2 linked regions of the Aureispira sp. CCB-E genome follow. The protein of the gene in region 2 interacts with the protein of the main gene of each other region in a pairwise test. Links are inferred from orthologs where the notes say so. Each region holds a gene or a part of one and is shown on either strand. Other genes may lie near its edges. The genes, in order: topA and QP953_RS22040.

Evidence for each region.
Region 1: the proteins of QP953_RS22040 (region 2) and topA interact in binary tests that used the Escherichia coli proteins (3 or more experiments, as listed by UniProt). The link is inferred for Aureispira sp. CCB-E from one-to-one orthologs.

What each region holds. Positions count from the first base shown.
Region 1 is NZ_CP133671.1:3,727,335-3,744,314, forward strand. What follows is about bases 5,100-8,308. They hold topA (type I DNA topoisomerase), read left to right. Parts: upstream 5,100-5,471; coding sequence 5,472-8,108; downstream 8,109-8,308. Other genes in these bases: QP953_RS14550 (class I SAM-dependent methyltransferase), read left to right, coding at 8,267-8,308. Also shown: QP953_RS14525 (glycoside hydrolase family 2 TIM barrel-domain containing protein), read left to right, coding at 1-2,465; QP953_RS14530 (hypothetical protein), read right to left, coding at 2,527-3,063; QP953_RS14535 (DUF1152 domain-containing protein), read right to left, coding at 3,087-4,052; QP953_RS14540 (DUF4442 domain-containing protein), read right to left, coding at 4,152-4,685; more of QP953_RS14550, read left to right, coding at 8,309-9,016; murF (UDP-N-acetylmuramoyl-tripeptide--D-alanyl-D-alanine ligase), read left to right, coding at 9,217-10,524; QP953_RS14560 (hypothetical protein), read right to left, coding at 10,540-11,427; QP953_RS14565 (M1 family metallopeptidase), read right to left, coding at 11,460-13,475; QP953_RS14570 (insulinase family protein), read left to right, coding at 13,866-16,826. UniProt on the Escherichia coli protein: Releases the supercoiling and torsional tension of DNA, which is introduced during the DNA replication and transcription, by transiently cleaving and rejoining one strand of the DNA duplex.
Region 2 is NZ_CP133671.1:5,618,830-5,635,563, reverse strand. What follows is about bases 5,510-8,472. They hold QP953_RS22040 (YigZ family protein), read right to left. Parts: upstream 7,310-8,472; coding sequence 6,710-7,309; downstream 5,510-6,709. Other genes in these bases: QP953_RS22030 (hypothetical protein), read right to left, coding at 8,187-8,472; QP953_RS22035 (menaquinone biosynthesis family protein), read right to left, coding at 7,332-8,162; QP953_RS22045 (NRDE family protein), read left to right, coding at 6,005-6,703; QP953_RS22050 (DUF4269 domain-containing protein), read left to right, coding at 5,510-5,930. Outside these bases: QP953_RS22060 (right-handed parallel beta-helix repeat-containing protein), read left to right, coding at 1-4,597; QP953_RS22055 (ATP-binding cassette domain-containing protein), read left to right, coding at 4,752-5,399; more of QP953_RS22050, read left to right, coding at 5,400-5,509; more of QP953_RS22030, read right to left, coding at 8,473-8,708; QP953_RS22025 (endonuclease), read right to left, coding at 8,904-10,010; QP953_RS22020 (lipopolysaccharide assembly protein LapB), read left to right, coding at 10,559-11,749; QP953_RS22015 (SDR family NAD(P)-dependent oxidoreductase), read left to right, coding at 11,941-12,603; QP953_RS22010 (hypothetical protein), read left to right, coding at 12,884-13,105; QP953_RS22005 (T9SS type A sorting domain-containing protein), read right to left, coding at 13,232-14,932; QP953_RS22000 (ATP-dependent RecD-like DNA helicase), read left to right, coding at 15,369-16,646; QP953_RS21995 (DUF4199 domain-containing protein), read right to left, coding at 16,643-16,734.

The sequences.
Region 1 (16,980 bases), 1.9 Mb from region 2 along the record:
GTATAGAGCGTTCTGTGTATGTTTATGCTGCTCCAAAAGAAAGAATAATAGACTTCGAGGTACAAGCAAGTTTGGTTCAAAACTACGAACAAGGGCAGTTAAAGACTCAGGTTATTTTACAAGGTAATTCGGAGCTTAATTTGCAGTTAGAATTGTTAGAAAACAATAAGACTATTCTGAAAAAAATAAAACGGGTGCAACTACCAAACGAGGCTATCGTTTATTTTTCTGACCTGTTGCCTACAATAAAACCTTGGACTGCCGAAACACCTAATTTATACACCCTTGTATTGACATTATTAGATAAAGATGGTGTTCAATTAGAAACGGTTAGTTGCAAAACAGGTTTTCGTACCTCGGAAATCAAAAATGGGCAATTATTGGTGAATGGAAAGTACGTTTATTTAAAAGGAGTGAATTTACACGAACACGATCCTAAAACTGCTCATGTTGTAACAGAGGCTTTGTTACAGAAAGATTTGGAGTTAATGAAAGCAAATAATATCAATGCTATTCGAACCTCTCATTATCCTCAACCCGAACGATTTTATGAATTGTGTGATGCTATGGGATTTTATGTGGTGGATGAAGCCAATATCGAATCACATGGAATGGGCTATGGTCTTGCCTCTTTGGCAAAACGCCCGAAGTGGAAATTGGCGCATTGGGATCGGATAAGAAGAATGGTTGAGCGAGATAAAAATCATCCATCCATTATTATTTGGTCTCTGGGAAATGAAGCAGGGAATGGAACCAACTTTTTGTACAGTTATGATTGGTTAAAAAAACGAGATACTACTCGCCCCGTACAATACGAACAAGCGCATTTAAATTGGCGAAATTCAGATATTTATGCGCCTATGTATCCTCTATTTGACAAGGTAAAAAAATATGCTCAGTCGGAGTCTCTTAAACCTTTAATTATGTGTGAGTATGCGCATGCAATGGGGAATAGCACAGGAAATTTTCAAGATTGGTGGAACTTAATTGAACAATACGATGCTTTACAAGGCGGATTTATTTGGGATTGGGTCGATCAAGGACTAGAGAAAGTTAGTGCGTCAGGAGAGCGGTATTGGGCATATGGTGGCGATTTTGGTCCTAAAAACATTCCCAGCCTAGGCAACTTTTGTTTGAATGGGATTGTCTTCCCTGATCGAAGCCCGCAACCAGCCTTACAAGAGGTCAAAAAGGTCTATCAATATGCTCAAATCAAAGCAGTAGATTTAAATCAAGGACGAGTTAAAGTTTATAATAATTATGCATTTGTAAATCTTTCTAACTTTGATTTGCACTGGCAATTAAAAACAGAAGGGCGTATTCTCAAAGAAGGGATAATAAAAGCAATAGATGTAAGGGCAGGTGATAGCCTGACAATTGATTTGGAATATGAGGCGTTGAATAGAACAAAAAAAGAAGCTTGTTTTTTGAATATTCAGTTGATTGGAAATAGGTCAACAGCAGTCTCCCAAATAGGGCATATCATGGCTAGAGAACAATTTTTAGTGAATACTCCACCCTTTAACATTTCTATTGATACCATTCCTAATCGTTCTATAGAAGTATTGGCGAATAAAGATAATTTGAGGATAGAAGGGGACGAATTTAGCGTCCGTTTTGATTTGCAGCTAGGCAATATTGTTTCATGGAAAACGAATGGAAAAGAATTGATCAAAAAGGGTTTTGCGCCTAGTTTTTGGCGAGGTATGACGGATAATGATTATGGCAATTTCTTATTATTAAGGGCAGGTAATTGGAAACGTGCTAGCAACCGAGCCAAAGCTAACAAAGCACGCTTAATCTTTGCGAATGCTCAACAAGCTCAAATTGAAGTGGTTTATCGATTGGGTACGAATGGGAAATTGGTGGTGCAGTACGATGTGTATAGCAGTGGTCAAATTATGGTTAGCAGTGAATTGAAACGAGGACTAATTCGATTTGGTGCGTTGCCCAAATTTGGTTTAGCCATGCAATTGCCCAAAGAGTACGATCAATTAAAATGGTTTGGGAGAGGACCTTTTGAAAATTATCAAGATAGGAAATCAGCGGCTTTTGTAGACCTTTACCAAAGTACCGTTGCAGAACAATATGTGCCTTATATTCGCCCACAAGAGAACGCTAACAAAACAGATGTACAATGGCTTTCATTGACCAACAAAGAAGGTGTTGGTTTAAAAGTAACAGCTTTAGAACAGCCTTTTTCTATGTCTGCATTGCATTATTTAACCGAAGATTTCCAATCTGAAGTCCGTGCATTAGGTGGACAAAACGAAAAGAATCGGCATACAATAGACGTTAAGGAACGTGACTTAGTCGCTTTGGAAATTGATTGCGTACAACAAGGTCTTGGGGGCGATGACTCGTGGTGGCAGAAACCACATAAAAAATACCGTTTAACAGAACGTATCTATAGGTATAAATTTGTCATGCAACCAATCAACACGATTAATGATTGGAACCAATAGAAGTTGTCTAGTTCGGTATGATTTTGAGTTCTTGTTGTAATCGCTCATTGAATACCATCAATTAATCTCGACTCAGTTGGAGTAATGTTTCCGCTTCTTGCTCCCTATAGACAAATGTTCTAGTGCACTGATTGGTCCAATAACTGTTGGGGAGTTGGAGTGCTTTTAAATTCGTAAAAGAAGTATAGTTGTAAAGATAGTTGTTGTAAATGCTGGCGTAGATGGTAAAATCTTCCCCAACTTTAAACCATGTAAAACCACAAGCCGCCCCCGAACGAGGAGTAAAAATGATAAGGGTATCGTTTATATTTTCTCCTTTGTAAACCTTGGTGCGCTTTATACTTACTTTTTGAATGATTGCATTATCAAAAAAGGCTGCATTGGGATGCCGTTGCTGATACTCTTTTCGAACCTGCATTCTTTTGTCAGAAGTGACCGTTTCCCACAAAGAAACGTTTTCTATTTGAATGACGGTGCCTGAAAAAATAACTTGCGTCATAAAATAAGCATCCTCGATAGAGGGAATTTCTGCACAGCTACAAGCCAATGAAGCTTTAAAGAAATAGAAACAGGCAATGAATGTTAATAAAGTTCTCATTTTGAAGAGGAGTAATTGTTTTATTAAATGGGAAGCTGTTTGTAAGGTCTTGTCTGTTTTAAACCACTTCTATATTGAGCTAACTTTTTATTAAAATCACCCATCGTAACAGAATCTTTTACGGCTTCTAGATACTCTATTTTGCTAGCTAGAGCATTTAATTCAAAGCACCAATAAATTGTCATCAAAGGATTAATCCAAAGTTCACTTCCTATAGTTCTGGTCGTAGCATGAATATTTCCATAGGCTCCTTGTAGAGCACTTACGATAGAATTGGAGACAATACTAGGAGCTTGGGGCATTTGTTGGTTGGCAAAATGAACGGCCTTAATGTAATGCTGTGCCTCTGGCATTTCTTGTGTGAGCTGAAATAAGCCCAAATAACCACCCTCTTTGGCGAGTGCCGCAACATTTTCTAAGAAGCGAAAGTGAGATACCCCATGAAAATGGTCGATGCCAAAACCAATACTAGCGAGCAATTGAGTTGGAATACCACTTTCTTGAACGGCTGCAATTGTGCACATATCTTCTTGAGGGGTACCCAAGAGTTCTTCGTCTCCGAAGAGTACACTATCCGTGCCTCCATCTACCAAAAGGACGCTATCAATTTGATGTTTCTTTTGTAAGTAGATGTACGCCTCTTTTAGAGGTTGGACTCCCATTCTATCAAAGGCATACAATGCGGGAAACTCTTTTTGTTGGGCTAGCCATTGTTTTAAAAATTTTTCAGGAAAATAATTTCGCCCTGATTGATCTATATCCTTAGCTTCTATTTGATAACATTTGGAGCAGACTTCTTTCGCTGTTGTGTGATCCAGCCATGTAAAAGAAAAATTGGCTAATGTTACGGTTTTGCCTAATTGTTTAAGCGCAAAATAAAGTGGAATGCCAGCGTAAATATCAAAGCCCCCACCAGCACCTGCTAGTAAAATATGTTGGCTATTTTCTAAAGCTTGAAATAAGGGGATTTTAGTTAATGAATGGTTCATGGGTTTTGTTTTATAGTTTATAAATTTGATGAGAAAAATGCGTAAGGTACTGTTCTACGTTGCTTTTCTGAGCAAAAAATCATTGTTAACCAGTTTCCATTATTGTTTTACTTTAAAAGACCAAGTAAATGTAAATCTAGATACTTCTACTTCCTGTCCATTTTTATCTATTTGAGTACCAATAGTTAGTATGCTAACCTCTTGCCCTTCTCCTGTCTCAATGGCTTTTTGAACAGCCGCTATGATTTTATCCCCTTCCTTACAGGTAAATGTAGCAGTGCTGACAGCTTTTTTACCATACGTAGCTTCCATTTTGGTAATCAGCATTGATATTTTACCTCGTCCTTGAAGTGCCAACATAGCCAAGACGCCAGTAGACATTTCAGCGGCTGCCGCTTGTGCCGCAAAATAAGTAGACTTGAATGGATTTTGAGAACGCCAAGAATAGGGAACCGTAACCTTTGCTTCTTGAGGGCTTACAGATTGGACTTTAACACCCATAAAAAATGCAGCGGGAAGTTTGGCAAGCAAAAACAAGCGTTGCAAAACAGGATTACTTAATTGTTTGAGGTATTTTTTGATGTGTGGGTTACTATTGTCAAAAGGGAGTGTTAGATTATTGGTGATTGCCATTGATGATTTTTTATGATATGATGATAATGTCGAATTGACAGCCTTAAAATAAGACAGAATACGATAATTATTATACTCTAAGATGAATTTTATGTAAATTTTAGTGTGTTTTTTATAAAAAGAAACAACCCCGAAAGCAACAATTTTAGTGTATTGATAGTTTATTTTACGACCTTTTTTGTATACTGTGGCATTCAAACTATATTTTGAGGTCTAAAAAAAAATTGTACTTTTGCATTCTAATAGGATCTTTCGAAGTTAAAAGAGGCGTTTGAATGCGCATAAAAAGGATTTAATAAATATAATTTTTTTGAACGATTACTTAAATCCAACGAATAAACATCTTGGTGAGAATTATGGTTTGAGCTATTTTAGGGATTAATGACAATCAATAAATTACTATTTTTGATAATCTACTAAAACCATGCAATAGGAGCGGACTTGGCTTATTAACTTGCAGACTGTCACCAAATTTTGAAAAAGTAGCAATACTCAAGCTCAATAGTTCGTTGAAACCACGCAGTAGCAGCAAAGCTAACTAAAAGCGCAGCGCTCACGAAGTAAACTTTATTAGTTTGATGATCAATAAATTGTAGATTTATTGTGTTTCGCGTTAAAGCTTTGATCGTCAAGTTGTTGTAGGTGTGTTTTTTTGTCTTTTTGGGTAGAAAAGTAAAAAAACAACGAACTATTATAAGCTAATACAATAGCCGTTTAGAACGCTCGAAACTGCAAGGATAACAAACGACTATATTTATATAACTAGGGAAAAACGGATTTTGCAACATGGCAAAACATTTATTGATAGTGGAGTCTCCCGCTAAAGCGAAGACAATTGAAAAAATTTTAGGAAAAGATTTTACAGTTAAATCTAGTTATGGGCATATCCGTGACTTAATCAAAGACTCGAAAGATAAAAAAGCCATAGAGGTTGACAATTCATACAAACCTAATTATGCAATTTCTACAGGCAAACAAAAAGTAGTTAAAGAGCTCAAAGATTGGGTCAAGAAAGTGGATGAAGTGTGGTTGGCAACGGATGAAGACCGCGAAGGAGAGGCTATTTCTTGGCATCTAGCAAAGGTGTTAAAATTGGACTTGGACTCTACCAAGCGGATTTCGTTTAGAGAAATTACAAAACCTGCTTTGCAAAATGCCATTCAAAACCCTGGTAGAGTAGATATAAATTTAGTCAATGCACAACAAGCAAGACGTGTATTGGATCGTTTGGTCGGGTTTGAGCTGTCGGGGTTGTTGTGGCGCAAGGTTAGAGGGAAATTATCGGCAGGACGTGTGCAGTCTGTTGCTGTGAAATTGGTAGTAGAGCGAGAGCGAGAAATTAATAATTTTGCCCCCAAGCCCTTTTTTAAGGTAGTAGCACAATTTGAAGTTCAGGATTCAAAAAATAAAACAGTTCATTTCAAAGCCAACCTAAACAAGAATTTTGATTCTGAAAAAGAAGCACAAGCATTCTTAGAAAAATGTGCGCCGGCTAATTATAAAGTAGGCAATATTGCTGTTAAGCCTGCGTATAGAAAACCTGCTGCTCCATTTACGACATCTACCTTACAACAAGAAGCTAGTCGAAAATTAGGTTTTTCTGTTTCCAGAACAATGTCTGTTGCACAACGCCTGTACGAAGCGGGACACATTACCTATATGCGTACAGATTCTACTACGTTGAGCGAAACAGCCTTGGCGGCTTTGGCAGATACAATTAAGAAATTATACGGTGACAATTATCTAAATACAAAACAATATACCAATAACAAAGCTTCTGCTCAAGAAGCGCATGAGGCAATACGTCCGACTTATGCTGAGAATAGTGCCGTAAACATGGGCAGTGATGAGAATCGTTTGTACGATTTAATCTGGAAACGTACCATTGCGTCTCAGATGGCAAAAGCTCAGTTGCAAAAGACAACAATAGATATTGATATTTCGACGATAAATGACCTAAAATTGGTCGCTACGGGGCAAGTGTTAAAATTTGATGGTTTCTTGAAGGTCTATTTAGAGTCTAAAGAAGAAGACGAGCAAGAAGATGACGATAATACGGACGATAAAATTTTGCCACCAATGACCGTAGGGCAACCATTAATGTTAGAAAAAATGGATGCCATAGAGCGTTTTACTCGCCCCAAACCACATTATACAGAAGCTAGTTTGGTTAAGAAACTAGAGGAATTGGGAATTGGTCGTCCGTCTACTTATGCGCCAACGATTAGCCGAATTATGGACCCTAATAGAGGTTATGTGGTTAAACAGACTAGATTAGGAAAAGATAGAGAATACAAAGTGTTGACGTTGGACGGCAAAAAAACAACGATTGCTACGGCTACTCAGACGGAACATGTGGGATACGAAAAAAATAAATTGTTTGCAAGTGATTTGGGAATGCAAGTAACCGATTTCCTATCAGAACATTTTGCGAACATCATGAAGTATAGCTTTACAGCAGCAATCGAAGATCAACTGGATATTGTCGCAGAAGGAAAAGAGGATTGGGTAAAGATGTTGGATGATATTTACAAACCATTTCACGATCAAGTAGAAGATACGTTGGAAAATGCAGATCGTGTTACAGGGGAACGGATTTTGGGCAAAGATCCCAAAACTGGCTTGTCGGTATTGGTGAGAATTGGTCGATTTGGTCCTATTGCTCAAATTGGTTTGACAGAAGAATTGGGCGAAGAAAAACCTCAATATGCCAATTTAAAAGAAACGCAATCTATAGAAACGATCACCTTTGAAGAAGCGATGGAATTGTTCCAGTTTCCTAAAAACTTAGGAGAATATGAAGGCAAAGAAGTTGTTATAGGAGAGGGGCGTTATGGACCTTTTGTGAAATATGATGGTGCTTTTATTTCTATCCCTAGAACAGAAGATGTACATCAAGTTGGGATGGAACGAGCAATCGAATTGATTAAAGAAAAACAAAAGGCAGATGCTCCAATTGGGTATTATCAAGATAAACCAATAACAAAGGGAGAAGGTCGATTTGGTCCTTTTGTGAAATGGGAGGGGTTGTATTGTTCGATTACCAAAGGCTCAGGCTTTCAGTTAGAAACGATTACAGAAGAAGAAGCGATTGTTCTAGTAAAGGCTAAAATTGAGAAAGAAGCCAATCGTTATATTCACAAATGGGACGAAGAAGGTTTGTCTGTTCAAAATGGTCGTTGGGGACCTTTTATCAAAATTGATAAAGATCGTAAGAGTTATAAGTTGTTGAATAAGAAGGGAGAGAAAATGACTCCTGAAGAAGCGAAAGAAGTTACTTTGGAGTATGTTATTCAATTGGTAGAAGAACAAGGAGGGGTGTTGAAAAAGAAGAAGGCTGCCAAAAAGAAACCTGCGGCAAAGAAAAAAACAACGAAGAAAAAAACAACGGGAACCAAGAAGAAAACGACAACAAAAAAATAGAGATACGGTATAGTAATAGTTTAGCCATGTTGCTATTAATATAGTTTATAAGATACAAAATGATTCAAGGAGCGGATGAGTTACTTGGATCATTTTTTTTTAGTTATATTAGATTTCTATTGACCGATCTTATTGAACTACATAGCATTAAAAGGGAGATGAAACGAACAAAAGAAAATTTTTCGAAGCAGGCGCATTTATACCGAAAATTTAGACCCCAGTACCCTAAAGCTTTGTTGCAAATGTTGGCAGAATTGCCCGAAAACAATATTTGTTTGTGGGATTGTGGAACAGGAAATGGTCAGGTAGCCGCAGCCTTATCTACTGCTTTTAAAACAGTTCAAGCAACAGACATTAGCACAGAACAAATTAAATACGCTATTCCTAAAGATAATATTCATTATAGCGTACAAGCTGCTGAAAAAACGTCTTTTGATGCCAATCAATTTGATTTGATTACGGTTGCACAAGCAATGCATTGGTTTGATTTTGATGCTTTTTATAAAGAAGTTCAGCGAGTTGCTAAGAAAAATGCCATTCTTGCTATTTGGGGATATGGTTTGTTGCGAATCAGTGAAGAAATTGATGTTCTGATAGATGATTATTATACACAAATTATTGGACCTTATTGGGATGTCGAACGCAAGCATATTGACAATCACTACACTTCCATTCCGTTTCCATTTGAAGCGCTCGAAATCAATCGTTCTTATTCAATAGACCTTCAGTGGAAGCTAGATGAATTGGAGGGGTATTTGAACACTTGGTCAAGCTTACAAAAATATTTAAGGGAACATGCAACCAATCCTGTTGACACAGTAATTAAACAAATAGAAGCTTATTGGGGAAAAGAAGAAATAAAAGAAGTTTCTTTTCCTATTTTTTTGAAAATAGGGCGCCTTACTTAAAATTGGTGTGTGATTTTAATGAATCGATGTGATAAAGGGTCAATCCCAATGTTTATCTTTGTTAACGTTGAACTACCCTCTTTTATAGCTTGACGGGAAGGACGCTATTATTACCTATTATTTTTAGGGCTATCCGTGCATTTTTTTTAGCTTTGAGCAATTGAATTGATTCGCAATAAATCCAAGATCAAACAACCTTTATGGAAGAATTATACCAACATTATTTGAACCATCCTTTTGTGTTTATTGATACACGCAAAGAGTTGTCTAATGGCATTTTTGTAGCTGTGGGACAAAAAGATACTCGTGGTGTACATCGAGGAAATCAATTTGCAGAATTGGCAATTAATAGCGGAAAAGCAGCTTATGCCATTATTAATGATCCTGAACTAAAAGAAAAACATAAATTGGACCAACGGTATATTTTGGTAGAGGATGGTGAAGTGACATTACAGGACTTGGCGCGGTATCATCGACAGCAGTTAAAATGCCCTATTTTAGCCATTGCTGGTTCTAATGGTAAAACAACAATCAAAGAATTGTTGCATCGTGTTTTGGGACAGCAGTACAAAACTTTTTCTACACAAGGGAATTTGAACAATCATTTGGGAGTGCCGTTGAGTTTGCTTTCTATTGATGCAACTTATGAGATGGCAATTTTGGAAATAGGTGCCAATCATTTGGAAGAAACATTGTTTTTGGCAAAATTGATTGCACCAGATTATGGTTTGGTTACCAATTGTGGGAAAGATCATTTGGGAGAATATGGTTCTATTGAAAATATTATCAATGCTAATAAAGAGCTATACGATGTTTTAGCAGCAACGAATAAGACGGCTTTTGTTTGTAAAAATGATGCTTTATTAGTAGATATATCTAAGGAAGTCGCTCAACGAGTTTTTTATGGAAATGGGTGTACGGTGGATGGAACCATTACTGATACGCCATTTTTGAAATTGGTGTTGTCGATAAATCAAACTCAATGGGACGTGCAAACGAACTTATTTGGTCGATTTTGGTTGGATGCCTTACTTGGCGCAGCGGCTGTAGGGCATTATTTCAATATAGAAGGGGGGGCAATAAAAGAAGGTTTGGAAAGTTATCAACCTGCGGCACTGCGTTCTCAGCAGATTAGTTGGAACGAAAACAAAGTCTTGTTGGATTGTTATAATGCTAATCCTAGTAGCATGGAAGTATTTCTAGATGAAATCCATCAAAGTAATCTGCAAGAGGCTAAAATACTAATTTTAGGCGAAATGCTAGAACTGGGAGCGTATAGCAAGGACGAACACCAGCAACTTGTGAATCGCATTGACTATGCTCAATTTGAAAAGGTCTTGTTGGTTGGTGAGTCATTTGCCAATATTCACCTTCCAAAGTCAGGTAACATTCAACATTTTGAGACTAGGGCAGCCGTAAAGGCATTTATTGCTGCTCAAAATTACCAACAAAGGTACTTTTTTGTCAAAGGCTCAAGAGGAAATCGTTTAGAAAACTTGTTTGTATAAATCTTTAGCAAGGTGCTAGGAATGAGATAAATTCTCTTGAGTAGATTGATGCAAGGCAACAGCACTTCCTATATTAATTAATTTCAAACTCAATCGGCAGAGGACAAAAATCTGAGAGATTGCAAAAGAAAGCCAAATGGCATTTTCAGAATTGAACTCAATCTGAGTCGAAATCCAATAATTAATAAAGACCATTACAAACCATATTCCCAAATTCAGTAGATAGAGACCATAGGTTTGTTTTAGATGTTTAATTATGAATTTCAATGCTGGCCAGAGGGATTGAAAAATCCATGTTTTATCTTGGTCTACCAAAAATATTTTAGCATAATCTTGCCACATAAAAAAGAAAGCGGCGACTAAGATATAAATGGGAGCAATAATTTTGAAATTAAACGCTATGGTTCCTTCATTTTCTAAAGTAAAGGGAGATAAGCCATTAGACGAAGTATAAAATACAAAGGCAAAAAGTGCAAAAACAAAGCTATGTATTAGCAAAAAATAAAAGGTCAGTCGTAAACATCGCCAGAAAAACTCGGCGCTTTGTCCCCAAAAAATACTTCGATTATAGGTCTGTGGTTGCTGAATAAATGTTGCGAAAATACCACCTGTAACAAATATAAATAGGAGTAGGTAGAGTATTAAGATGACAATAGATTGGTCAATGATAGGTAGAAAACCATCGCCATGTGCGTTTTTAAAGTCATTTAAGAATGTATAATCAAAGCCTTTTACTAGGTCAGTAATCATCATCGAATGCCCAACAGTAGACTCAAGTAAACTTTTGAGCGGGTAGGCAACAAATGCAGCCAGTAGAAAAGTTAGTAAATACAAGAAAAAAATCATTGGCTTGTATTGCCAAGTTTGCTTGATTCCTTGTTGTAATGCTTGGAGTAAATTCATAGTATTAAAGTAATATAACGTACCATCTATATTTAAATGAGAGCACTTGCTGTAACCATAGCCCCTTGCATCCAAGTTAAAAAAGACGTAAAATAACGAGTAATTCCAGCTGATTGTGGTTCTACAACATAACTATTATTGATAAGGTTTTTGTCTAATGGAATTTTTAAAGCTGGGTCAATTTCCACGGCAACAATTTTTCGATTGCCAATATAAGTAAAGTCGTGGCTCCTTGCTTTTCCATCCCATCGTTCAAGTACCACATCACCATTGTCAAATGTAATTTTAACATCTTGAGGTAACCACAATTCCCCCAAGCGATACAAGACTACTTTTGCTTCATAAGTTTTAGAGGTCTTGTTGGTAGGAACGAGGGCTTGAGTTGTATTATCAAAGTACCCCAGTGGCTCAACGACTTCTTTGTTTGTAATAGAATGGACACTATAATCACATACTTCTGTTCCATAAATTACCTGATCTAAAAACCAATTCATATCGGTTCCAAAAAGATCTCCGTGATGTTGCGGAACAATTTCATTCACAATATCTATAAAATCGAATCGGCAGGGATGTTTGAATTTCCAACGTTTAAAGTAAGTTTTGATAATATCTTGCATACATGCCTCGCCAACCATTCCTTCTAGGGTTTTTAGCCAAACCGCTGCCTTGCCATATACAATTTCTCGATGTCCGCCATGTTTAAACAGCCATCCAAATTGACTCATTGGACCAATTTTAATATTGTCCGCATTAAAAAAGCGCCCCCTACGGTATTCTTCCGATCCTACATTGATGTTCATATAATCCCAATAAAAAACACCTTTGGGGTAATATTTATCCATCATTTTTGCTTCAAAAAACGCTGTAAAACCTTCGTCCATCCATGCCTCTTCCTGTTCGTTGGTAGAAAGCATTTGCATGAAATACTGATGCGTTAACTCGTGCATGGTCAAGGTTTCGGTAGTTCGAATGTTGGGCGGCAAAATACATAAAGTTGGCGCAGTAAATAGCGTAGGGTATTCCATAGCGCCTGAAAATAATCCATAATAAGGAGGGCTAACAATGGTAAGGGTTGGGTAAGGATATTTTTCGAGGTAGGCTTCAAAAAAATCAAGGGTGTATTTGGCTGCCGTTAAAAAACGTTCTTTGTTGCAAATGTGTTCTGGCATAATTAGCAACTTGATTTTTACCCCTTTCCATGTTTCTTCTATAATTGTAAAGTGTGGACTAGCAGTCCAAGTAAAATCAATGACATCTTCTGCCAAATAAGTATATGTTTTTAGAGGGCGTTGGAGACTTAGTTTATTGGGAGTAGGTTTTTCTTCTACTAAAAAACCACTGGCACCGACCACAAAGTTGTCAGGAACGGTCAGATTTACCTTGTAGACTCCAAATTCACCAAAGTACTCGGTGTTGGCGTGGTACTGATGGCAGTTCCATTGTCCTGTTTTGGCAAAACGGCTGCCAGCAGGCTCGTAAACTCCTAATTTGGGGTACCATTGCGCCATGAAGAAGTAATCTCTATTATAACCCGTTCGGATGGATGTCTTAGGAATTTGAGAAGTCCATTTCATCTGGATACCGTAGGTTTGATGTGGGAGAATAGGTTCTTTTAAACGCAAGATTAAAACAGTATGATCTTGTTCATTTTGATCGTCTACAGCAACAAAATGAAGGCTGTCTGATAAAATATTTCCTTGTTGGTCAATTACTTCATCAACTTTTATCCAACTCCAAATGCCGTTTTCGATGTCTTCCTGACTCTTGGTGCCCAAGATACTATTTGCTTCTAAGGCAAAGGTGCTTTTATTATTTTTAAACGCATTGTAGTACATGTGGAAAGGCATCGTCCAAATGGTGTCTGACGATGGATTCTTGAAGGTTAGGTATTGGCTAGCATACACTTGCTTTTTTTCGACATCTAAAGTTAAGTCAATTTCGTAGTTGGCTGTTCTAAGAGAAAGTGGGGTTGCTAATTTGGAGTCTTGAGTGGAAGCTCCAAGTCCTAAACATAGTAAAAGTACGAGGAGTGGTTTATAAAAATTCATAGTATAGTCCTTTTGATCATAACAACAAACATACTAATAACAAGTTTAAAATAGAATAAAGAACCAATGTTTTCGACAGACTATTTGTTGATTGTGGATAGTATATAGTCACTGGTCGATATTGTGGTTGTAAATCAAGTGTATTCTCATAAAAAAAACTTAGTTTTGCTAGAAACAATAAGAAGTTTTGTGATGCAAAAAAATAGAGAAGAATAAGAAGCAAGCATTTTGCTTGAATACTTTTCGCTAAAATTGCATTATAATATCTTAAGTAAGTGGGCAGAAAAAAATATAGCTAAAAAATAGACTTATTTTTATATGATTTTTTCTGAACGATTACTTAATACTTCGTAGTTAAGTAAAACCTTTTCACCACAAAAGCGCAAAATAATGAAATTAGCAACTATGTTTTTTTCTGCAATTTTATTGGTGTCCTTTATTTGTGCTACTCAGGCACAGAGTGGGAAATACCAATATGAGACTGTAGAGGGAGATCCTTTAAAAACAAAAATTTATACCCTTAAAAATGGCTTGAAAGTGTACATGAGCGTTTATAAAGATGCTCCTAGAATCCAAACTTTTGTAGCTGTCAAAACAGGTTCTAGAAACGATCCTTCTGATGCGACTGGATTAGCACACTATTTGGAGCATATGATGTTCAAAGGGACGAGTAAAATAGCTTCTTTGGACTGGGAAAAAGAGAAGGTGTTGTTGAAGCAAATTTCTGATTTGTACGAAAAAAATAGAACTGCTGATGAGGCAGAGCGCAAGGCTAATTTAGAAAAAATTGATGCCTTGTCTTATGAAGCAGCGAAGTATGTTGCTACCAATGAATACGACAAAATGGTTTCTTCTTTAGGGGCAAAAGGAACCAATGCTTACACTTGGTTGGATCAGACCGTATATGTTAATGATATTCCTTCTAATGCCCTAGGAAAATGGTTGGAACTAGAAGGCGAGCGTTTTAGTGAGTTGGTGTTGAGGTTGTTTCATACAGAATTAGAGGCGGTATACGAAGAGTTTAATATTAGCCAAAACAATGCTTTTCGTAAAGTCAACAAAGCTTTGATGGAAAGCCTATATCCTAACCATCCTTATGGTCAACAAACAACCATTGGAAAAGGAGAGCATTTGAAGCGCCCTTCGATGGAAAAGATTCATGAATATTTTGATACTTATTATGTGCCGAATAATATGGCCATTATTTTGGCAGGGGATTTTAATCCAGATGATGTTATCCCAATGGTTGAAAAACATTTTGGAGATTATAAAAGCAAAGAAGTACCGAAGTGGACGAATCCTGCCCAACCAGAGTTTAAGGTGCCGGTAGAAAGAGACGTGTTTAGTAAAGAGAGCCCTACAGTGACAATGGCTTGGAGATTGGACGGTATTGGTAGCCGTGAGGCTTTGGTTTGTGAATTGATGGATATGATTGTTGCTAATGGGAGTGCTGGTCTAATTGATTTAAACTTAGTCAAAACACAACGTACTGGAGCTAGAACATACTCTTACTTTAGTGGTGCATACGATTATAGTTTCTACTGTATGGCTGGGCAGCCTAAGACTGGACAGAGCTTAGAAGAAGTGCAAAAATTGTTGTTAGGTCAATTGGCAATGGTGAAAAAAGGAGCGTTTCCAGATTGGTTGATTGATGCTGTTATCAATGATAAGGAATATAGCGAAATCAAAAAAATGGAGTCCAACTATGGGCGTGCGGACAAAATGCTAAATGCGTTTTTGTACGATCAAGACTGGAAGGATATTGTGAATCATTATGATAAAATGCGCAAGTTAACCAAAGAAGATTTGGTGGCATTTGCTAATGAAAAGTTGAAGGATAGTCAATACGCTGTTATTTATAAGCGAGAGGGCAAGCCAAAAGATATTTATACAGTAGAAAAACCTAAAATTACGCCTGTAGAAGTCAATAGAGAGGCTATCTCTGAATTCAAAAAAGAATGGGATAAGATAAATACCCCTGCTTTGCAACCAGTGTTTTTAGATTTTGACAAGCAAATTGTTACCACTAAATTGTCAAATGGCATTCAGCTAGATCATATTACCAACCCATACAATAAAACATTCTCTTTGAATTATATTGTGAATATGGGATCAGAGCATGATGAACTATTGCCAATAGCTATTAAGTATTTGCCATTTTTAGGAACTGATAAATATACTCCTGCTGAAGTGCAAGAAGAATTTTATAAACTAGGAGTTAGTTTTGATGTATTTGCTGCCAATGATGTTGCTTATGTTACGCTAACAGGTTTGGAAAGTTCTTTGGAAGAAGGGGTAGAATTGTTTGAGCACATTTTGGCGAATGCTAAAGGAAACGAAGAGGCATTAAAGAATATGATTGCTTCTATCAAGAAAAGCCGTGCAGATCAAAAGAAAGAGAAAGGAGCCATTTTGTACAATGGTATGTTGAATTATGCTAAATACGGTAAAAATTCTCCTTTGATGGATCGCTTATCGGAAAAGGCTTTAGATGATATTGCTGCTAGTGAATTGATTGATAAAATTCATAACTTGACTTCTTATGAGCACGATGTTTTCTACTATGGTACCAAGACACCTGCCGAGGTTTCTAAAATCTTAGACACACATCACGAAGTTCCTGCAAAACTAAAACCAATTCCTGCTAAGAAAGAATATAAAGAATTGGATACGAATGAGGATAAAGTGATTTTTGTAAGCTTTCCTGATATGACACAAGCAGAGATTATGATGTTGTCAAAAGGAACAGATCATTTTGATTTGAATGAGTATGTAGACAGCCGTTTATACAATCAATATTTTGGTAGTGGACTTTCCTCAATTGTATTTCAAGAAATCAGAGAATCTAGAGCGTTAGCGTATTCTGCATATGCTAGTAATACTACTCCGTATAAAAAGGATGAACCACATTACTTTAGAGCATTTGTAGGAACTCAAGTCGATAAAATGGATCAAGCAATTCCTGCTATGAAAGAAATTGTTGAGGAAATGCCTGTTTCTGAAGGTTTGATGCAAGGTGCTGCAGAAGCATTAACTAAGAAAATTGAGTCAGAGCGCATTACCAAAAGCGGTATTTATTGGACGTATAGAAACAATAAAAAGAAAGGCGTTGACCACGATATTCGTAAAGATGTTTATGATAAAGTTAGTGCATTGGCAAAAGATAAAGAAGCTGTAATTGCTGCTATCAAAAAGTTTCAAGAAGAAAAAATCAAGGGACGTAAATATACATACTTGGTCTTGGGAGATAAAGAAAAAGTAGATATGAAGTTCTTGGAATCTTTGGGAACAGTGGAAGAATTTACTATTGATGAAATTTTTGGAGATAGCGAAGCTACTAAAAAGCCATAAGAGAAGAAGTTCATCGTGAAATTTTGAATTTCTAAACCAATGATTAAAAGCCTCTTTTTAAGAGTTCCTAAGGGAATTTATTAAGAAGAGGCTTTTTTATGACAATAGTTCGTTGAAAAACTTTATTAGTTTGATAATCAATAAGTTGTAAGTT
Region 2 (16,734 bases):
AACAGCATTGTATGGTTGTGGTGTTGGTGGTCCTGTCACCATGCAAGTACAAGCAGGAGCGTATACAACAGCTTTGACAATAGATCGTCCTATTCCTGGAATTAGTGCAACGAACCGAGTGACTTGGGATGGTTCTGGGCAAGCGGCTAGTATCACTGTTAATAGCGGAGCAGCAGTAGCTTTAGATGGTGCCGATTACATCACCATTCAAAACTTTCTATTGGCCAATACATCTACGACACAAGGGTGGGGGGTATTGTTGACCAATACTGCCAACCACAATGAAATCTTGAACAATCGTATTCAAATGGCAGTTACCAATGCCTTTAATACATCAGGAATTGTTGCAACAGCTTCTTCTACATCAGTAACTTCTAGTGGGAACAATGCTAATTACACACTGATTGAAGGAAATGTTATTACAGGAGCAGATAGAGGGATTTCTCTTTATGGGTCGTCTACAACTTCTCTATATAATAGTGGAAATATTATTAGAAACAATGATATTTCAGATGCAGACAACTATGGAATTTATACTTATTACCAAGACTCTCTATTGATTGCCAATAATAATATTCATGATTTTCCAAGTACATTCCATTATGGAATTTATACATACTATTTGATGAATTTTGATGTGGTCGGTAATAATGTTCATTTAGAAGATTATGGGATTTACTTCAATCGTTCTAATTCTCAAATCACTCCAACACGTCAAGCATTGATTGCCAATAATATGGTTAAGTCAGCTAATGACAGAGGGATTTACTTGTTTTTTACAAGGGAAACAGATTTCTATCATAATACAATAGTTTCAGGAGCTTCTGCCTGTGTATGGTCTAACTTTGATAATACAGTAGATGTTAAAAACAATATTTTTGTAAGTACTAGTACGACGAATTACGCTTTTGAAACGTTCTCATCGAATACCTTTTCAGATATGGATTACAATGTGTTCTATACGAACCCTGCGAATCCAAACTTGATAGATTTTGGTTCTACCTATGCTGACTTGACTGATTGGCAAACAAATGGCGCCAATGGTTATGACCAAAACTCTCTAGAAGGCTTACCAACATTTTACAGTGCAACAGATTTGCATGTGGATGGCGCATTTTTGAACGACAGAGGAATTGCAACAACTGCTGTTACAGTAGATATTGATGGTGATGTTCGTCCAGCTACAGGAGCTGCTTCTGTTGATATTGGAGCTGATGAGTTTACGCCGCCAACGAATGACGCTGGAGTAGCAGAATTGGCTAGTCCTACGTTGCCAATTACAGGAGGTTTTGCTTCGGTAGAGGTTGTTGTTAGAAATTATGGAATTGTACCTCTAACTTCGTTTATGGTAGGTTGGACAATTGATGGTAATACGCAGACCAATGTACCTTATACTGGGACACCAATCCCAGTTGGTGGAAGTGCTAACATGACGTTAGCTAACTTAAACTTCCCTGCTAATACAACTAATTTGAGCTTCTGGACATCTATGCCTAACGGTGTAGTTGATGAACGTTTTAGCAATGATACATTACATGTAAATGTATGCCCTGGTTTATCAGGAACCTATTCTGTTGGACATGCTTCGGCAGACTATCCAACAGTAGGTGAAGCCTTAGATGCATTGATGAGTTGTGGTATAAGTGGTCCTGTTACAATGGAATTTGTGGCAGGAACGTATGTTGGTCCTTGGGTAATCAATGAAATCCCAGGTGCAAGTCTTACAAACACGGTGACATTTGATGGATTAAATGCAGCAGACGCTACGATAACACATGATGCTTCTGGTCCTAATACAGCTGCAACTGTGACGTTGGATGGAGTAGACTATTTCACTATTAAGAATTTTAGAATAGAAAATACAGGAACAACAACGCCTGCTTATGGTGTCTTGTTGACAAACCAAGCTAATCATAATATTATTGATAATAACCAAATTGTCGTGCCTATTGGGACTCCTTCAAATGTAGTTGGTGTTTTGGCATCTAATAGTTATGCAGCTAGTGTTGGTACAGCTTCGGAAGGAAACAATACAAACCATACAACTATCATCAACAATGATATTAGTGGAGGTGTTGCCAATATTATTTTAGAGGGAGGTGTTTCCAACTCTGAAAATATGGGGAACAAGATTATGAATAATAATATGCATGATGCTGATGATTATGGAATCTATGTCGATGAGCAAGACAGCATCGTAATCAGTGGTAATACAGTGTATGATTTGGGAGCTAGCGGTGCTGATGCTTTGCAATTGTACGATATTCAAAATTTCTCTATCACAGGAAACGATATTACTTCAAGAGATTATGGTATTGCTATTTTTGGAGGCTTTTCGGATAAAGTAAGAAATGGTTTAGTTGCCAATAACATGGTGCTTTGTGGTGCTGGTGGTGAAGCATTTTATATGCGTGAAGCTAGTTTGATCTATGTTTATCACAATACATTTAGCGCAACACGTGCTTGTTGGTTGGACAATCATCTAAACATTGATTTGCGTAACAATATCTTAAATGCTACAACAGGAGAATGTTTCTATACATTAGACCCTGTTAGTATGAGTGGAATGGATCATAACTTGTTCTTTATTAGTGGTACAGGAGGTAGAGCCGTTCGTTTTGGTACTAATACCTATGCTACATTGGCTGACTGGCAAGCAAGTGGAATTGGATACGACTTAAACTCTGTATCTGGAAACCCTAACTTTGTCAATGGTTTATACTTGGGAGGTCCTCTGGCTGTAGATACAGGAGATGTTAACCTAACCTTACCTATTACAACGGATATTAATGGAGATATGCGTCCATTGGGTTCTAAGCCAGATATTGGTGCAGACGAACATATTATTATTGCTAATGATGCAATGGCAGTAGGCTTAAAATCGCCCAATGGTTGTGGCTCACCAGTAGATGATGTTATTATTCAAATTGCCAACGTAGGATCAACTTTGATTTTGAGTGCTCCAATTACAGTGAATGTTACAGGAGATGCTACCGCAACATTTAATACAACTCATCCTATTTTAGTATCAGGAATAACGATTGATAAAACAGTTGGTACGATTAATACAGAAGCAGGAGGACAGTATAACTTTGAGATTATTATTAGCGCAGGAACAGATTTGAATCCTAGCAATGATACTTTCAGAACAACTGTTAATATACCACCTAGTAACCAAATGGCTTTGTCTATGACAGGCGATACTTCGGTTTGTGCCAACAATACTGCAATGGTATCTGCTGTTGCAAGCTATGTACCATCTACTATTATGTGGTATGATGCTCCAACAGGCGGTAATTTAGTGCATATAGGAGATGCCTTCACAACTCCGAACCTTTCTGCTAATACCATGTATTACGCGGAAATTCAAGGATGTACTTCACCTAGAGCGGTCGCAACAGTTAATGTTGATAACAATGGAATTAACATTGATCTGGGAGCAGACCAAACTATTTGTGGAGGTTCTGCAGCTACTTTAACACCAACAGTTACCATTTCTCCTGCAACATCTTTGTTGTGGTCAGATGGCTCGCAATCTGCTTTTATTGAAGCAACAGCGACAGGTATCTATACGGCAACAGTAACCAATGCTAGTGGTTGTACGGATACCGATACGGTAGAGGTGACGGTATCAGCAGCTCCAGCAATAGCAGATGTTACAACGAATGTATCTTGTGGAGGTGCGGCAGATGGTGCAATTGATTTGACCGTATCTGGTGGTACAGGTCCTTATGCATACGAGTGGAGTAATGCGGCAACTACTGAGGATTTATCAGGTATTTCTGGTGGCTTTTACAATGTAACAGTTACGGATAATGGAACGGCCTCTAACTGTACTTACGTGACGAGTTTCCAAATAACAGAGCCAGCAGCTTTATCTGTAAATGTGAATACAACGGGTGTGGCTTGTAATGGAAATGACGGTACTGTAGATATTACTGTACAAGGAGGAACACCAAACTATAGTTACAATTGGTCTACTTCTGCGACTACGGAAGATTTGAGCAATGCCCCAGCAGGGACGCACACGGTGTCTATCACTGATGCGAACGGTTGTCAAATAACAGAAACCGCAACCATCGCAGCAACAACACCAATTAATGTTACCATAGATACGATTTATGCGGAAATTATGGCGATAGCAGGAGGAGTAGATATTACAGCAACTGGAGGTAGTGGTACTTTCCAATATGTATGGAATACAGGAGCAACAACAGAGGACATTAGTGGATTGGTAGCAGGAACATACGATGTGACGATAACAGATGCTAGCACAGGTTGTCAGCAAGTTGTAACAGGAATAGTAGTTCCTTATCAATTGCCTGATTTTGTGAATACAATTCCAGCATTGGATTTATTCAAATTGTATCCAAACCCAACAGAAGGGCGTGTATTTGTTAACTTAGTGTTGGCAGAAACAACAGATGTACAATTGAGTATCATGAGTATTACAGGTCAAGTATTACAATCCTTTGAGCCCCAAGAAAGTTTGGAGCAAAACTACGAGATTGACATGACGGATTATCCTTCAGGAGTGTACTTAGCAAGATTTGTGATAGACAACAAGGTTATTACAGAAAAGATTATAGTGGAATAATTGGTGGTACAACCAAACACTAGATCAAAATAAATTAAAATGGGAGATGTCTTTTGGGCATCTCCTTTTTTTGTATTTTTACATAGTTGTTTTAGTACGCTTTAAGGACTTGTTTAAACGTAATTATCATATAAGAGATCAAAATAAAGGGAAAATGATACAAACTAAAGATTTACAATTTCAATACAATTCTCAACAGAAATTTCAATTTCCTGATATGCATTGTGAGCAAGGGTCTCATTGGTTGGTGTTGGGAGAGTCTGGATGTGGAAAAACGACTTTATTACACTTGTTAGGTGGTTTGCGGAAGCCAACAAGTGGTGAGATTATGGTGCAAAACCAAGATATTTCAAAACTAAGCGGGGAGGCTTTGGATCGATTTAGAGGACAAAATATTGGCGTGATTTTTCAGCAATCGCATTTGATTAAAGCTTTAACCGTAGAAGATAATTTATTAACTGCCCAATATTTGGCAGGAGCAAAACAGGATAAAAATAAAATTAAAAATATCCTGTCAAAGCTCAATTTGGAAACAAAACTGCAAGCCAAGCCTCAAAATTTGAGCTTAGGAGAACAGCAGCGAGTAGCCATTGCTAGAGCGTTAATTAATGACCCTGTTTTAATATTGGCAGATGAACCTACATCTAGTTTGGATGATAAAAATTGTAGGGAGGTGGTTAAACTGTTATTGGAGCAAAGTCAAAATTTTAATGCTACCTTGTTGATCGTAACACATGATGGACGTTTGAAAGAATTGTTCAACAACCAAATTTTGTTAGAAGCAACTAAGGTAGTGGGGTAGATGGTCAATTTTGAACATATAGATTATCTTAAAACTGGAAATCAACGACAACGCTTGGCTTATCAGGAGTTAGAAGAATTGGGGATGATGGAAGCTCTAAAAGAATTTCAGCCCATTTTGGTAGGAACAATCCCCATTGAAATTGATTTGCCAACAAGTGATCTAGATATTATTTGTACTTGTGTGGACCATGTTGCATTTGCACAAAAAATAAAACAGTTGTATCAGGTACGTCAAAATTTTACCATTAAAACTAAAATGATTAATGAAATTCAATCTACTGTCGCTAATTTTTTGGGGACACATTTTGAAGTAGAAATATTTGGTCAAAAAAGACCTACCCAAAAACAAGATGCTTATCGCCACTTATTAGTAGAGCATCGACTTTTAGAGGCTAATGGAGATGCTTTTAGAAAGGAAATTATTCGATTGAAATCAGAAGGTATGAAAACAGAACCTGCTTTTGCTAAGGTATTGCAATTGTCAGGAAATCCTTATCAAGCATTGTTAGAATTGGATTTAAGTCAATAACAATAGTACGATTTTAGTTGTTATATTTTGTGGATTGTTACTAAGGCTGTTGATTATAATAAATGGAATGTCATATGTGTACTTTAACTTACATCCCAACCTCAGAAAATACATTTATTTGGACTCAAAATAGGGACGAATCCCCTTTGCGCACCTCTCCAGGTTTGATTTATGCTCCTAGTAGCACATGGGTTTATCCTCAAGAACCGCAAAGTGGAGGAACTTGGATTAGTATTACTACTCAAGGAAGGGTTGTTAGTTTGTTGAATGGTGCTTTTGAACAAAACAAATATGTACCGTCTATCAAGAGTCGTGGTATCATGGTTCTAGATTTTTTAACTTATAGCTCTTTGGCTACATTTGTAAAAAACTATGATTTCAAAGACATAGAACCGTTTACAATGGTTGTTCACGAGCACAATGCACTCTGGGAGTTTAGGTGGGACAAATCTCAAAAGTATTTAAACAAGTTGGATGCATTAACACCTCATATTTGGTCGTCATCTACGATGTATCCTCAAAAAATTAAGAATTTGCGCCGAACTTGGTTTGAAGATTACCTGCAAAAACATACTGATCCTACCCGAAGTAATATTCTAGATTTTCATAATAATGCAGGTACTGGCGATCTCAAAAATGATTTGGTGATGGATCGAGGTATTGTTAAAACCGTAAGTATTACTAGTATAGAGAAGCAGCAAAAGGAATTGGATATGGTGTATTATGATTTAATTAATGGAGGAATGTCTAAGGCTACCCTCAAAATGGTCTAATACTCCTTATACTTTATTTACTTTTACTCCGATAATTTTTTCTAGAGATTCTTTAAATCGTTTTACATCGCTTTGTCTAATGGTCATTAGCAAGGTAGTTTTTTCCTCGTAGGTTGCATTTAGAATTGTAAATGCTTCGTTTTTGATGTAATTCATTACATCGCTTGTGGCGACATAGTCAAAGACAACATGGAACTGGTCTTCTACAATTTTCTCAACAATTTGAGCTTGTTCAAAAGCATCTCTAGTAGATTCCTTATATGCTCTTTTTAGCCCAGAAGTACCTAGTTTCGTTCCTCCAAAATAACGCACAACAACCGATAGAACATTGGATAACCCAAAGCTATCAATTTGCCCCAAAATAGGTCGTCCAGCGGTTCCTGAAGGTTCTCCATCATCATTAGCTCTAAACCGTTTGCCATCAAGACCAATTCGATAAGCATAACAATGATGCCGAGCTTTGAAGTGCTCTTTTTTGACTTCTTCCAAACAAGTTTTGACTTCATCTTCTGAATAAACAGGGAAGGTATAAGCAATAAATTTACTGCCTTTTTCCTTGTATTCTCCAATACTCGGCTTTTCTATGGTAAAATAAGTGTCTTTCATAATAAAAATGGTTCGGGAAATACTACTCTACAAAAATATCTGCGGTTGGTGCTTTGATCAACCCTACTTGTACTGCTGTATCAAACAAATACTCAATCGCTGCTTTCCCTTTAGAACCCAAATCAATAGAAAAGTCATTGACGTATAAATCAATGTGTTGTCGGATAACGTTTAAATCCATTTCTTGAGCATGTTGACGAATATAAGGCTCTGATTTTGTAGGATGTTGGAAGGCGTATTCAATACTCCTACGCAAGACTCGATTAATTTTTTGCTGTAATTTTAGAGGTAGCTGACGTTGTACGACAATGCCACCGAGAGGAATTGGGAGTTGTGTGGTTTGTTCCCACCATTCGCCCAAATCAACCAACTTAACCAAGCCTTTATCTTGATAGGTAAAACGATTTTCATGAATAATTAGCCCTGCATCTACCTGTCCATTAATAACCTGCTGTTCTATATTCGAAAATAGCGTTTCTTGCTTATTCTTTGCTTGAGGAAAGGCTAAGCTTAATAAGAAATTAGCAGTTGTATATTTGCCAGGAATAGCTATTTTCTTGTGTGATAAATCATCCTTAGAGATCGAAGTTTTGGCGATAAGCAAAGGACCGCAGTTATTACCTAAAGCGGAGCCACTAGTTAGTAAAGCATAAGAATCAATGAGATAAGCATAAGCATGATAACTCAATTTAGTAATATTCAATTCGTTGGCAAATGCCTTTTGATTGAGTTGTTCGACATCTCCCAGTTGCACCTCAAATTCCAGTCCTTCTGTATCAATTCGTTGATGGATCATCGCATCAAAAATGAATGTATCGTTAGGGCAAGGAGAGTAACCAAGTGTTAGTTTCATTTGTATTGTAAATTAGTGGCTTACCTACTGTGGAATAGGAGATTGAATAATTTTTTGAGCAATGTTTAACACCTCTTTAGCTGCTTCTTGATCATTTTCTCCAACTTCTACCGTTTTCCCTTCTTGCAAAGTTGTTACTAAAACACTATTCTTGAATAAATATTGATAATCATCCTTGCTTACAATTACAACCTTATCGGAAAGCCAATAAACATCTGTAGCACTCCCTGTTAAGTATATGATTGTTGTTTTTAGAGGAGTTGTTTTTTCTTCTTCCTTATAATAGGTAGTTGATTCTGCTACAAAATCTGCGACACCATCTCTAGTGGCATAATTAGAGATGGTTCCATCTTCTAATTGCGTTTCAACTAAATACATGGACTCTAGCGATTCTTTAATTTGGGCATTTAGAATACTTGCTTCGTCAGGTTGATGTTCTGCTCGATTATCGACTGGAATTCTCTTTGGGAAAGCACTTTGAGATGGATCAGAACTACAGGCAATGGTTATTGCGAAAAGTAAAAAAAATAAACAATTGTATTTCATAGCAAATGTGTCAAATCATTACTCTGTGAGAAAGTGGTATTTAATTAGCTTTGTTGCTACTGCATGGTAATCAGGCAGTGTTGTGCAGTTGGTTATTGAATATAGTTTTTTGTTTTCTATCAAAGAAAATCCACAGAGTATTATCAAATAATAAAAAGTAGTGATTGGAAATAAGGTTAAAAATTAGACTATTTCCTATTGTTTGATTAGAGCATTAGAAAAAGTAGCTGCTTGTCCAGAATGCTCCAATGTTAGGGTATAAAAATAGAGCCCACTTGTTAAGTGTTTGGCATCCAAATCGACTTCATATAAACCAGGCGTTTGTGTTCCATTATCCCAAGTTTCTATTACTTGCCCTAAATGATTGTAAACCGTTAAGATAACATTTTGAGGACGATTAAGTTCATAACGAATGGTTGTCGTTTGCTGGAATGGATTCGGATAGTTGCCAAAAAACTCTAAGCCCATTTTTTCTGCTTTGGTGATTGAATTAGGAGGAGAACAGGTAGTGGCACAATACCCACAACGTTGTGGCAAGGTACAGTCCATGACAAATGGATTTACCTTATTGCCTTGAAAAGGAGCGATGCGAGAAGTACGATCCCACTCCATGCTATCTACAGGGTCGGCTAAGTGCCATTCACATAGTTTTGCTTTTTGTTGGTGAAAATAGTTAGGGTCGGCAGCATTTGCCTCTGATTGGTACATGGTATAATAATAAAACATGGCTCTAGCGGCATCCCCTTTATGATCATCTCTAGGCTCAAATAAAATATTGTTTTGTTGCTTGCTATGCAATGGCAATACGTTGGCAGGAGGGGGACTCGTTAACGTATTGGCTTCAAAATACCATTTGTCAATATTATTGGGTGCAATTTCTCCGAAAGGAATAGAGCCACGCCCATTGTTGGCAGCTGCACGAGTGGGATAAATATGGTGCAAATCGCTTCGCCCTGCATTATTAACCGTCTTGCTTTGAGGATAAGTATGTTCTGCGTTAATACTAATGCTGCTGTTGTTATCCAACATAACAGAAATGGGATTGGTAGCATTAGAGGGCAAATAACGTTTAAGTCCTGTATAAACACAAGTTACGGTGTCATTGATAGCATCTATGTATTTATACATATTATTTCTTGCCGTGCTGTAAGATGGCAAATTGGAAGGTTTATAGTTGAGACGTAAATTAGTAGTTAAAGTCGTACCTGATTGACCTAATAAAATATCTTGATGGTTGTATTGTGCTGCTAATTCATTTACAAAACAAAAACTAGCAAGGACGAAAAAGTATAATTTATGCATTTGTTATAATTACAAACTATTGATTAATGAAAAAACGCTAAGAAGGGAATAATCAGTATTGCGTTGTATATTAAATAATTATTGTTGTTTTAAAAGCGAACTTTTAATAGTTGCTATCTTAATGGGTTTGTTTTTAGGGACTTAGTTGGGTGTTAAAGGGGAATAATAGGGCATGAGCAGCTTTGAGTGTTCATAAGTTTTGGATTTCTTTTTAGAAAGACCTGTTGTTTGTGTTATGGCTTCAATCGCAACCCTTTGGAGAGGATTTATATATTTGTCTTTTAAAGCCATCGTTGTCTATTTAAGAATTAGGTGCAAATATAACGATTTTTTGGCGGACTAATGTTAAATGCACTGTTTTTAATCCTGTTGTTGACCGTGATCGTAGCAGCATAGCCAACTATTGTTATAACTGATGAATTGAACTTATTGTCTAGGCAATGCGTTTACAAAACATTATACAGCAGAACAAATAATGACTTTTATTTCTAACAAAATTTAGTGCTTACTAAATTTGTAGAATAGACCATCCAAAAGATGAAAGGATTATGTCAAAACTAACACTCAAAGAATTAGAGAATTTATCAAGATTACTATTGAGCCCTGATGATGCGAGTGTAGAGTTGGGGCTAGAACTACTTAAAAATAATAGAGATGCAATTCCAATGTTGCGTCGTGAATTGATCTTAATCTGGCAACTACATGAGGAATCCAAATTTCGAAGCAGGTTGCACAAAATCTTGTTGTCTAAGTATTCAGATAAGCAAATGGCAAGTTGGGCGAAAGGGTTTGCTATTTTTATAGAATTGCCTTCTATTTACCGTTACAATCTAAGAGTTCAAGAGCTAATTAAAGCCCATGAAAATATTCGGAAGGATTATCAGCAATTGGTAGAGCGAAATCCAACATATAGTTTGATGTACTATGCCGTAGCTTATAAATTACATCGTCGGTTTGACAAACATTTAGATACAGCAGAGCAGTATTATAGAATTGCATTAAGCGCAAATCCAAGGCACGAAAATGCCTTATTTTATTTAGCATTTTTGTTAGACAAACAAGATCAAGGTTACGAGGAAGCATTAAAACTCTATCTTCAAGTAGAACGTATCAATCCGCTAGCTTCAGCAACACTCAATAATATAGGTCTGATTTATGATCATACGTATCAGTTTGATTTGGCTTATGAGTACTACAGCAAAGCGTTGAAAATCCACCCTAATAGAACGGTCTATATTCGGAACCTAGCTACTTTATGTACTAGAAGAATGGAGGGGGCTGCTTATAAAAAACAAGCCAAAGAATTGTTACTTCAATTATTAGATTTAGAACCTAATGTATGTTCTAACTGGAATAGCTGGGCAGATTATTTGTGGAATGTGGAAGGTAATTACGATGGAGCAGAGGAGGCCTATAAGAAGGGCTTAGAGTTAGAACCTGAAAATGTTTGGCTAATGGGAAACTTAGGAGAATTGTATATTGATGTGAGAAAAGAGTATGATAAAGGATTAAAATTATATGAAAAGGCATTGGAAATAAAAATGTCTCCTTATCGGTTGGTAACAATGGTTACCATATTAGTACAGCATTATCAAAATTATGCAACAGCAAAACAATATTACAAGGAATTAGTCAAATTATCACCTCCCAACCAAATTATTCGAGATCGTTTTCTTCGAGACGATCAATGGAACGCTTTTGAGAGGGCAGAACGAAACTTGTTGGATCATTTGGGGTAAATTTTATGGTGTGTTTGGTCAATACTTCGTGGAAAAATCGTATTAGTTGAGCTACGCTGCTACTACGTGGTATTGCATGAGTGCTTCGCAGTTGATTGTCAATAGAGTAAATTTTTGTTGTTTGGTTTGTTAAAGAATTCATAATCAAACTAATGTAACATTTTAAATAAAATTACTAGTTGCGAATATAAATGAAATTAGGACTTATTACAGGATGTAGCAGAGGCATCGGTCTTGCTATCTTACAATCCTTATTAGAGAAGAAAAAAAATTATACTATAGTAGGAACGTCAACTACTGGTCGCTATCCTATTTCAAATGCCAATTTTATTGGGCATCAGCTTGATCTTGCCAATCCTGCCTCAATTACTTCATTGAAAGATAAAGTAAGTAAAATGTCATTTGATTTTTTAATTAATAATGCTGGAGTATTATTAGAAAAATGGGATGCTGCTGCTATCAATTCTAGCCAATTAAGACAAACTTTTGAGGTGAATTTATTTGGGACGATTGCTTTGACAGAAGCGGTGCTTCCATTGATAAAAAAAGGAGGACATATTATAAATGTTACATCGTCTTGGGGAGCTTTTAGTGAGGAAGGCTTTGATGCTTATCAGCCGCATTATAAAATGTCTAAGGCAGCTCTGAATATGTATACCAAACTTCTTTCGAAGCGATTGGAAAATAAGGAGATTACAGTTTCTTCCATTGATCCAGGTTGGACACAAACAGATATGGGAGGAAGTACTGCTCGAAGAAAACCTGAAGAAGCTGCGTTAGATTTTTTAACACTACTAGATAGTAATGTTGAAAGTGGTCAATTTTGGCATCAAGGAAAAATTAGAGCTTGGTAGATTTATGAGAAAGATGTTAAACTTTGGGATACTGTTGTACCAATTTAAAATACAAACCGTTTAGATAATTTAGTACTCCGTTGCTTTTTTAGTTTATTGCATGAGTGCTTCGCAGTTGATTATCAGTCTTTTAATATAAAGAGTAGTGGGGTGTATTTTGTTGATAATCAGTTTGATATGATTTACTGCGTGAGCGCTTTGCTTTTAGTTAGTTGCGCTGCTGCTGCGTGGTTTCAACAGAGTAATGATAATTACAACTGTATCATTAAAAAAAACGTTTATGATGAATACCAATACTTTAGGAGGCATTTCACTTCTTATTTTAATTATTACTTTTTGTAGTTGTAGAAAAACATGTAATGATGTCGAGCAATTAGATATTAATTGCCATTATTCTACCGAGTATAAGCCAGTATGTGGTTGTAATGGGAAAACATATACAAATTCAGGGCATGCAGAATGCTACGGGATTGAAACGTATACAGAAGGGGCTTGTTTATAGTACAATGGAAGTTGTATAGATGACAAAAGTGAGCTAGAATGGGAGGTTCTAATAATTAGAAAATCAGGCTTCATGGAGCTTTCTATGAGACCTGATTTTCTATTATATATTGGCAAGAGGAGGTGTTTATCTGGCAATGAGTAACGTTTTATTTAACAGCAAGTTTGTCCCCTTGATTTGTAGATGATAAATACCTTGGGGGAGTTCTTGTGTTTGCCATTTTACCAAGGCATTCGTTGTGGAATTCTTTAAGACGCGACTTTCAATCAAGTGACCATCTATGTGGTAGAGGTTTAAGTAAATAGTTCCTGAAGAAATATGGCTCAATTTTAAAGTGAAATTATGACTGGCAGGATTAGGAAAAATAGATGCTGTACTCGTTTGGAGCCAATGATTTTGTCTTAAATTAGAAACAATGCTATGTTCTACGGCTCCAATATCAGGTGTAGTGCGGGTATTACCCAAAATATCATCAGAAGGGGCTTGATTAGAATTAGCGGCATCAATGGCGGGACTCCCCGCCGAAGGAGTGCCGTAATTATCAACCAACCGCTCAAAAGCACCACGAATAGTAGTAGAGCCATCGTTAAATTGATTGGTGTTTGAATTGAAATACGGTAGAACTAAATTATTTTGCCCTCCTAATAGAGGGTTCATCAATATTGCATTAGCGTCATCAGTATGGTTGATCAAATCGTTAGCATTGCTAGGAATCGAGTTGTTAGCATTCCAAAATAGATTGTTATTCAGAACAAAAAAATCTGTTTCTGTTAAAGGACAATCAGAAAAGTCATTCATACTCCCTGTTGGGTCGGACCAAATATTGTTGTACAAATAAATGCTGTCATTATTAGGGTTGCTACCTTCGGTGTTAAATCGAAAGGCAAAGGCATTGCCAGGCATATCTCCAACAATGGTATTGTTTCTAAACGTAATGTTTCGACCACCTTTTATTCCAAAAGGAGCTCGCATCGTGTTGCTACTATTTCCCAATAGTAAGTTGTTTTCAATCATCATATCAAATCCCTCATGGTAAGGATTGCCATCTTCTCCGATTAAAACAAAATTGTGTCCAGCACTCCCTTCGTAATTGAGAAATACATTTCTACGAATAGTAACATTTCGAGAGCCAGTATACAAATCGTTGCTCCCATTGCTATCTTTGATGACAATATAACTACTTGTATTATTAGCATTTTGACGACCACTACTAGCGAAGTCATTCATAAAAATATTATCTTGAATGATTAAATTTTCGACACTATTCCCATCTATATGTTCATCACTCCCTGTTTGATTGAAAAATAGATTGCCTTGAATGGTAATGTTATAACAACTATTGTTGATCTTTGCAATATCATTATTATAACTATCGTGCAAGATGCAATTTTGGTACGTAATGTCGTGAACAGCACCAGTTCCTGCGCCATCAATGTGAACCACTAATGCAGCAGCACCAGGACCATCATGGGCAACATCCAACCCATCAAAGGTGATGCCGTTACAGCCACTAGAATGTGCATAAACGGTCATGACTATGCCGCTATGTCGAAGTTTTGCTTCATAAGGAATTTGAGACTTTACTAATACGCCATGTGGAAAACTGCCTCGAATACGAACACGACCGTTGTATGTGCCTGGTAAAACCCAAATTGTACTACTGTCTGCCGCATTGTCTAAGGCGTGGGTAATGGTTGCCCAAGGACTATTGATAGTGCCGCTACCTGTAGCGTCATTACCTGTCGTGGAGACGTAATAATTGGATTGTGCATAAGAAATGCTAATAGAAAGCCATAAAATGGAAAGAAATAAGTAACTATTTTTCATAATTTGTAATGTGTGGGGATGGGATAATTAAATTGAGTGTTATAGTAGTAGTTCGTTGATAAGCTTTGTTGCTCCCTGAGATCGTGAGCTCGCGCAGCTCGGTTTACTGTTACTGTGTGGTTTCAACGACCATGTAGTAGCAGCGCAGCTAACTATTGTTATAGGGTAGGGGGAACAATAGTTAACTACTGTAAAACAATAATACTAAATTTCTTAATGACTTTAAACTATTTTACTAGTTTCACAATCAAGAGTTGACAAAAGCATACTGTAGAGCATAAGTTATTTTATTTGTCTACCAATCAAAAACAAATAAGCAGGTTTAAGAACGCTATTTTGAATTATCCTACGATTAATCTTATTTTGGGGAATAGATTAAAATGCTAAGAGGCATGGAATAACTTTTACTGAAATGTAACTTATAAAAAGAAAGAAATTGAGCAAAGAGTCCATAGATTTGAATCCTGATTTTAAAGCTTGTTTGCACGAAATGGAGCGAACACAGAATTGTTTGTTTATTACAGGAAAAGCAGGAACAGGAAAATCGACCTTACTAAAATATTGGAGAGCACATACTCGCAAAAAAGTAGTGGTTTTAGCTCCTACAGGAATCGCAGCACTTAATGTAGAAGGACAAACCATTCATTCCTTTTTCGGATTCCCACCTCGTCCCTTAAAAAAAGAAGAAATCAAAGTCCGACGCAATCGCCGAATGTTCCAAGCTCTGAATACCATTGTAATAGACGAAATTTCAATGGTTCGAGCAGATATGATAGAACAAATTGACTTCTTTTTGCGGGTAAATCGAGGAAATCCAGCGCCTTTTGGTGGGGTTCAAATGATCTTTTTTGGGGATTTGTTCCAATTACCGCCTGTCATCGCGTCGAGAGAAGAAAAAATACTGTTCCAACAACAGTACGAAAGCCCTTATTTCTTTTCTGCGGAGGTGTTTCAGGAGTTAGAAATTAATATGATAGAATTGAGAGAGGTGTATCGTCAAGATAACTTGCGTTTTATACGCCTCTTGGATGCTATTCGGTTGCGCCGTATTGATGAGGACGAATTTAATGACCTGAATGAGCGGTATCAAGAAACTTTAGAAGATGAAGATTTTTATGTCATCCTATCGGCTCGAAATGCAGAAGTAGACAAGATTAACAAGCAAAAATTAGAGGAGTTAGGAACGGAAACATTTTCGTATTTGGCGAAAATCACAGGTTCTGTATCCGTATTGCCCGCAGAAACACCTCTAAACTTAAAGGTAGGTGCTCAAGTGATGTTTCTAAAAAATGATCCTAAAAAGCGCTATGTTAATGGAACAGTAGGAATGGTACATGACTTGACCGCAAATTCTATAAAAGTAATGATACTTAAACCGAATGGAACCGTAGGATATATTGATGTAGAACCTTTTGAATGGGATGTCGTACGCCACAAATTGAACGATAAAAACGAGATTGAGACGGAAAATATTGGTACGTTTACTCAATATCCGCTTCGATTGGCTTGGGCTATGACCATTCACAAGAGCCAAGGCAAAACTTTTGACCGAGTAATTATTGATATGGGCAAAGGAGCCTTTGAATATGGTCAAACGTATGTTGCCTTGAGCCGTTGCAGAACATTAGAAGGAATTGTGTTGCGTCGTCCATTGCGCCCACAAGATATTTTTGTTGATGAGCGAGTGGTAGATTTTTATCAGCAACATTTTTAGTTTGGACGTAGCTTTACAACCAAAGTACAGATAATCGTGATGATAACACCAATCAGAAATACGGTTGCAAACATAACAAAAGCCTGAA